2 regions of the Cytobacillus sp. genome follow, and region 1 is predicted to be linked to the other one. Evidence: riboswitches for the same ligand, from Rfam matches in the RefSeq annotation. Region 1 holds a riboswitch; the other holds the start of a gene.

Evidence for each region. Region 1 has a riboswitch for S-adenosylmethionine ahead of ACEQ1T_RS23760 (methionine ABC transporter ATP-binding protein). Riboswitches for the same ligand answer to the same signal wherever they lie in the genome.
Region 2: linked by a shared signal. The riboswitch ahead of ACEQ1T_RS06275 (2,3-diketo-5-methylthiopentyl-1-phosphate enolase) and the one ahead of ACEQ1T_RS23760 (methionine ABC transporter ATP-binding protein) in region 1 are both predicted to bind S-adenosylmethionine.

The regions. Positions count from the first base shown of each region.
Region 1 covers NZ_CAXQGS010000135.1:3,580-6,991, reverse strand. Annotated here, with positions in the region: gene ACEQ1T_RS23770 (MetQ/NlpA family ABC transporter substrate-binding protein) at 1-382, opposite strand, end outside; gene ACEQ1T_RS23765 (methionine ABC transporter permease) at 395-1,063, opposite strand; gene ACEQ1T_RS23760 (methionine ABC transporter ATP-binding protein) at 1,056-2,081, opposite strand; SAM riboswitch class I at 2,236-2,339, opposite strand; gene ACEQ1T_RS23755 (O-acetylhomoserine aminocarboxypropyltransferase/cysteine synthase family protein) at 2,480-3,412, opposite strand, start outside.
Region 2 covers NZ_CAXQGS010000040.1:34,037-37,448, reverse strand. Annotated here, with positions in the region: gene ACEQ1T_RS06285 (methylthioribulose 1-phosphate dehydratase) at 1-269, opposite strand, end outside; gene ACEQ1T_RS06280 (2-hydroxy-3-keto-5-methylthiopentenyl-1-phosphate phosphatase) at 266-928, opposite strand; gene ACEQ1T_RS06275 (2,3-diketo-5-methylthiopentyl-1-phosphate enolase) at 921-2,153, opposite strand; SAM riboswitch class I at 2,240-2,343, opposite strand; gene ACEQ1T_RS06270 (pyridoxal phosphate-dependent aminotransferase) at 2,436-3,412, opposite strand, start outside.

The sequences.
Region 1 (3,412 bases):
ACTTTTGGGAATATACTCCGATTGGCTCAATATGAATTCCGCCTGCATTTGTAAAATCATATCCATGTTCAGCTTTCTGTGACTCAAGGTAAGGAATGTGCTGGAAATAGTTTGCATCCAGCTCCTTAGTCTCAAGAGCCTGGTTTGGCAATACATAGTCCTGGAATGTCACAACATCAAGTTCAAAGCCTTTTTCTTCAAGTAATGGCTTTGCTTCTTCAAGAATTTCAGCGTGAGGTACGTTGGAAGCCCCTACTGTAATTTTTGTGCTTTCTTTACTTTCTCCGCCTTCACCGGCATTGCCGTCTTCTTCTGAAGTTCCGCAAGCTGCAAGAACAAGTGCTACTGCAAGTGCAAGAGCAAGTGATAACCATTTTTTCATGTTAATCTCTCCTTAACGTTTGTCTAATTTTGTTGTTATGATATCTCCAATAAACTGGATGATAAATACGATGATTAGAATAATGACAGTCGCCATAAGCGTCACATCACTGCGGCTCCTCTGGAATCCTTCCAGGTAAGCAAGGTTTCCAAGTCCGCCAGCACCGATAACACCGGCCATGGCTGTGTAGCCAACCAGCGCGATGGCTGTAACAGTAATTCCTGAAACAAGAGCGGGCATTGATTCCGGAAGCAGAACCTTCCAGATAATCGTGCTTGTTTTTGCGCCCATAGACTTGGCCGCTTCAATTACACCTTTATCTATTTCCCTCAAGCCGATTTCAACCATACGGGCATAAAACGGGGCAGCACCAATAATTAACGCAGGCAGTGCTGCATCTTCCCCGATCATTGTTCCAAGAAGAAACTTTGTAAATGGAATCAATAACACGATCAGAATAATAAACGGAATCGAACGGAATATATTTACGAAAGCAGAAATAATTTTATTGATTGCTGCATTTTCCCAAACATTTCCCTTCGAGGTCAAAAAGAGCAGCAGTCCCAGAACTGCTCCCAAAATAAAGGTTGCGAGAACAGAAATGGCTGTCATATATAGAGTTTCCATTGTAGCTTCCCACATGGAATCCCATTGTACATTTGGAAACCATTCGTTAAGCATTGGAAATCACCTCCACGCCCACCTGCTGAGAGTGAATAAATTCGATGGCTTTTGCCACTTCCTCTGCCTCTCCATCAACATGGATGAATAAAGTACCGTAAGAACCATTCTGTGTTTGTGAAATCTTTCCTTGAAGGATATTTACGGTTACCTGGAAATTCCGGATCAGGTTTGTAATCAATGGCTGTTCAGCTGATTCACCGACAAATCCTAATTGCACTACTTTTCCTTCTGGATACAAATCGACCAGGTGATCAATCGTTTCCTTAGTTTCTTCAGGCTCTGTTACCTGCTGTACAAAACGCTTTGTAATCGCAACTTTAGGATTCCTAAACACATCCAATACTGGCCCGATTTCAACAATTCGGCCTCCCTCCATAACCGCAACCTGATGGCAGATTTTACGGATAACGTGCATTTCATGTGTAATTAGGACAATTGTTAAGCCCAGACGCTCATTGATATCAACAAGCAGCTCCAAAATGGAGTCTGTAGTCTGCGGATCAAGTGCAGATGTCGCCTCATCACAAAGCAGCACTTTCGGATTGTTGGCAAGGGCTCTCGCAATTCCAACTCTTTGCTTTTGGCCGCCGCTAAGCTGGGAAGGATAAGCATCTTCTCTTCCTTCAAGACCAACGAGTTTAATGAGCTCGTCTACCCTTTTCAGCCTTTCCTGCCGGGAAACACCAGCGATTTCAAGCGGAAATGCGATATTCTCCCTTACCGTTCTTGACCATAAAAGGTTGAAATGCTGGAAGATCATGCTGATTTCCTGACGCGCTTTTCTTAGCTTGCTTCCCTTTATCTTTGAAACTTCATTGCCTGCAACTGTTACACTGCCCTGGGTAGGAAGCTCTAACCCATTCAGCATGCGGATCAAGGTACTTTTACCTGCACCGCTATATCCGATAACTCCGAAAATTTCTCCCTCTTTCACCTCCAGGTTTACATCATCAACTGCTTTTACCTGTCCCTTTTTTGAAGGAAAAATCTTCTGTACATCTTTTATAGAAATCAACGTGAAATGTCACCTCTTTAATCGAAAAATACAGATTATAATTAATAGACTGCTCATATTCCTCTATTTTTTACTCCTTAATGGAGTTCATGCGCTAAAAGCAAAAATGCCTTTCTGCACATGAGCAGAAAGGCATTAAAAAATTAAGTCCTTTCTCTCATCTGTCAAAGCTATGCTTTGAGTGAATTGGCACCATTTCAAATAATTGACGGTTGCCGGGCTTCATAGGGCACTTCCCTCCACCTCTCTTGATAAGAGCGTAACGTTCTATATTCAATTAATACTTTAAGTAATTTAAGCAGTTTTTTAATTACGTTTGCTATCGTATCATAGCCACTAAAAAGGTGTCAACGATGAAATTTTAAACTTTCGGAAAAAAATGAATGGTAAATTTTCCTTTATGCTTTTGCAGCAAGCGATGTGATGCCTGAAGCTTCTTCAATCGCCTGTTCCAGATCCTCAATCAAATCTTCCGCATTCTCGATCCCGATAGAAATCCGAATTAGATCTTCCGCCACTCCGGCAGCTTTTAAACCTTCTTTATCCAGCTGCTGGTGAGTGGTACTTGCAGGGTGGATAATCAGACTCTTTGCGTCCCCTACATTTGCTACGTGTGCCCAGAGCTGCAGATTATTGATTAGCTTGGCTCCAGCTTCTCTTCCGCCTGATATACCAAACACAGCCACAGCGCCTGCTCCTTTAGGCAAATATTTATCTGCCAACTCTTTGTCCGGATGGCTTTCAAGCCCTGGATAAAGCACCCAATTAACGGCTGGATGCGCCTCCAGATATTCCACTACTTTTTTTGTATTGGCAATGTGCTCCTTCATTCTCACATGCAAAGTCTCAAGCCCCAACGCAAATTGAAATGCACTTTGCGCACTCATCGCTGGCCCCAGGTCTCTTAACAGCTGAACGCGTGCTTTAATAATATAAGCCGCCTCGCCAATTGCTTCGCTATAGACAATATCATGGTAGCTCGGATCCGGTTCTGTAAAGCCCGGGAACTTAGGGGAATTCCAGTCAAATTTTCCGCCGTCTACAATAATTCCTCCCATTGTTGTTCCATTGCCGAGCAGCCATTTAGTCGCAGAGTGTATAACAATATCAGCACCATGTTCGATAGGCCTGCAAAGATAAGGTGTAGCAAAGGTGTTATCGACAATCAGCGGCACACCATTCTCGTGTGCAATTGCTGCGACCTTTTCAATATCCAGGATTTTTAAGCTGGGGTTTCCAATCGTTTCCGCAAAGATGGCCTTTGTTTTATCCGAAATCGCGTTACGGAAATTTTCCGGATCTTTTGGATCGACCAGTTTCACTTTAATCCC
Region 2 (3,412 bases), on a different contig from region 1:
GTTCTTCTATATATCTCAGTATGCAGAAGTGTTTCAGCGGATGGCTTTAGATGTGTTTCCACTGCCGGGTGTCCATATTCATCAACAAGGAGAAAATCTTCATCAGTTCGTTTCCTTTTATCCTTTCCGCTTGCTGTAACGAGGAATTGAAGGGGACGCCCGCTGACCTTAATGGCCAGATTTCCGCTCGTTCCCATAAACCAGTCCCTTTCTGCAAGCTCGTCCTTAATATCTGCAAGCTCATTCCATTTTTCCTCAAGTCTGCTCATACCCTCACCTCATTTAATCTTTTTAAAAGCTCAATGCAATCATAGAACGATTCAAAGGCACAATGATTTAGGTTCATCTCTTTGCTTTTCTCCAGGAGCAGGTCTCTTGCTATGACAAAGTCTGCCTGTTTTGCAGCCTCCAGATCAGTTACTGAATCCCCGATCACCACTTTAAAGGTTTCCTCACCCTCCAGTTTTCTCATAATGGAAGGCTTGCAGCAGCCGCAATTATTATCGCAATTCTCATCACAGCTATGCGGCCATAAGATTTTAATTGTATCGCCGCTAAAATCAGAACTATTGCAGAACACCTCTTCAAAGGGTCCATACTTATCCAATACAGGAGCCACAAAAAAATCTATTCCTCCGCTGACTATATAAAGCGGTATATTTTCCTTTGCCAGATAATCGATAAATGGCTGAAATCCCTCTCTTACTCTCGCATTTTCCAAGATGAAATCGGTGATCTCATCTTTCAGACTGCTTGGGAGAAGGGAAAACATCTTTCCTACTCCTTCCTGAATGGAAATTTCCTGTGCCAGAACTTGATTTTTTATCCCTTCCCACCTGGAAGGAGCAAAGTGCTTCATGATATGAATGATGTTATCATTTTCGGTAATAGTTCCATCAAAATCACAAAAAACCGCTATTTTAGCCATTCTTGACAGCCACCTCTTTGTACCCCCACAGATCAATCGCTTTTTTTAATTCAGGGAAGTTTGATGGAGCATCTGTTAAAGAAGCCCCCTTTAATATTAAATCAATTGCCTGGCGGAATGCCAAACCGCCTCCTCTTGCCCCATCCGGATGCCCATGTACGCCGCCTCCGGCATTGATTACACTGTCTATTCCGAAGTCTTCGAAAAGAAGAGGCACAAGACCCGGATGGATGCCGGCTGATGGAACCGGAAAGGTTCTTTTGCAGAAATCATTCTTAGTCAGGGCATCCCCAATTGATAATGCCTGAGTTTTTTCAAGGGCAACCGATCCATAAGGGGAAGGGAATAGAGACAAGTCTGCACCTGCATACCTGAGAAGTTTCCCTAAAAGCAAAGGATAGGAAATCCCATAAACATTTGAAGCAGAAAGTGCTCCACTAACTGCAGGATGTGCCATGATAGGCAGCCCAATCTCTTCATCTTCTCTTAATGACTGCAAAACATCGAGCCCATAAGAAAATACATTAAACAGAAGAAGGTCTGCACCAAGTCTGGATGCCTTCCTTGCCTTTTCTTTTAATTCAAAAGACCTGCCTGTTAAATTTACAGCATATAGGGTACGGTGCCCTGTTTCCTCATAAACCTGCCTTAGCACTTCTTTGCCTTCGGTTATCCTGGCTTCAAAAGGTGTAAGGCGGTTTTCAAATAGAATTTCATCATCTTTTACAAGGTCGATGCCGCCAAGGGCCTGTTCCCTAAGCTGCGAAGTTAAAAAATCCATGTCTTTGCCCAGCACCCCTTTGAAGATGCTCATTAGAAGGGGTCTGCCATATACATTCACTTTTTCCCTCAGTCCGTCAATCCCGAATCGAGGCCCAGGGAAAAAGCTTTTAAGTTCATTGGAAAACTGTAAATCTAACAATTTAATCTTTCCGTCCAATGACAGCTTTCCAAAGACTGTTGTTAATATTGCCGGTAAATCCGGACTGAAATTAACAGTGGGATAGGCAATCTTAATGACTGCAGCTGTTTCCTTTCTTTCTTCATCTTTAATAAGGACTTCAACAGCAACGACCCTGCCTTTATGCTTTTCCAACTGCTGTTTTTCAAGCTCGGGCAAATGGGTCCATGACCCGACCGTTAACCCTAAAGCGATCTCCTCGGCCTTTTTCTCCGGGTTATGTTTTTCATCATGAATCAGATACGTTGCAATAATTTCACTCATGTATATTCTTCCTTTCAAAAATCAAAGAATGGGAACAATAAAAAACCTCTTCAAATAAGAAGAGGTTAGCATAGCAATCTAACATCTTCTTATCTTTCAGCTAAAAGCTGCAAGATTTAGCACCGTGCTCAGGTATAAGTCGGTTGCCGGGCTTCATAGGGCTAGTCCCTCCGCCTGCTCTTGATAAGAAAACGAAACGAGTATTCAGTTAATTTCGAATTAAAATTTAATTAGAATTATGACAGTGCTTAATATTTTTGTCAATTGAATTATGAAAAAAATTTAAAACAAATTTAATTTTTTTATTCGCCCCACTGCTTCTTTAAGTCTATCCTCAGATGTCAGCAATCCGGCTCTCACATACCCTTCTCCATAATCACCAAATCCGATGCCAGGTGCAACCGCAATATGCGCTTTATCCAAGAGATAGTCAGCAAACTCTTCCGATGTAAATTGCTCAGGGACTTTGAGCCATGCAAAAAAGGAGCCTTTAGGAGCTTGTACATCCCAGCCAATTTCCCTGAGGCCAGAGATGAAGGTATTCCGTCTGGATTCGTAGATAAAATTCAACTCATTAACACAATCCTGGGGTCCTGACAGAGCGGCTGCTGCAGCTTCCTGAACAGCACCAAACAAGCTGACGTATAGATGATCCTGCATTAGATTCAGTGCTTTAATGACACTTGCATTTCCAGCTGCAAATCCTATTCTCCAGCCTGCCATATTAAAGGTCTTTGAAAGGGTATAAATTTCAATACCGACCTCCTTTGCCCCTTCTGCCTGAAGAAAACTTTCAGGCTTGTTGCCGTCAAAACCAATTCCGCCATATGCAAAATCATGGACGATGCAAATACCATGACTTCGGCTCAAATTAACTGTTTCCTGAAAAAAATCCTTATTTGCCACTGCTCCTGTCGGGTTATTTGGATAATTAAGGAACATCAGTTTAGCTGAATTAAGCTGATCTGCTGACAATTCACTGTATACGGGCAAGAAGTTATTATCTTCTCTTAGAGGCATTGTCACCATGTTTGCTTTAGCAAGTGCTACACCTGACCAATAATCAGGATATCCCGGGTCCGGAACCAATACGCTGTCCCCAGGGTTTAAAAGGCATTGAGGGATTTCAACAAGGCCAGCTTTACCTCCAAAAAGGATGGCTATCTCGGTTTCGGGATCCAATTCAACATCGAATTCCCTTTTATAAAAGGATGCAGCGGCCTTTTTTAAATAAGGGAACCCCTGGAAAGGAGAATATT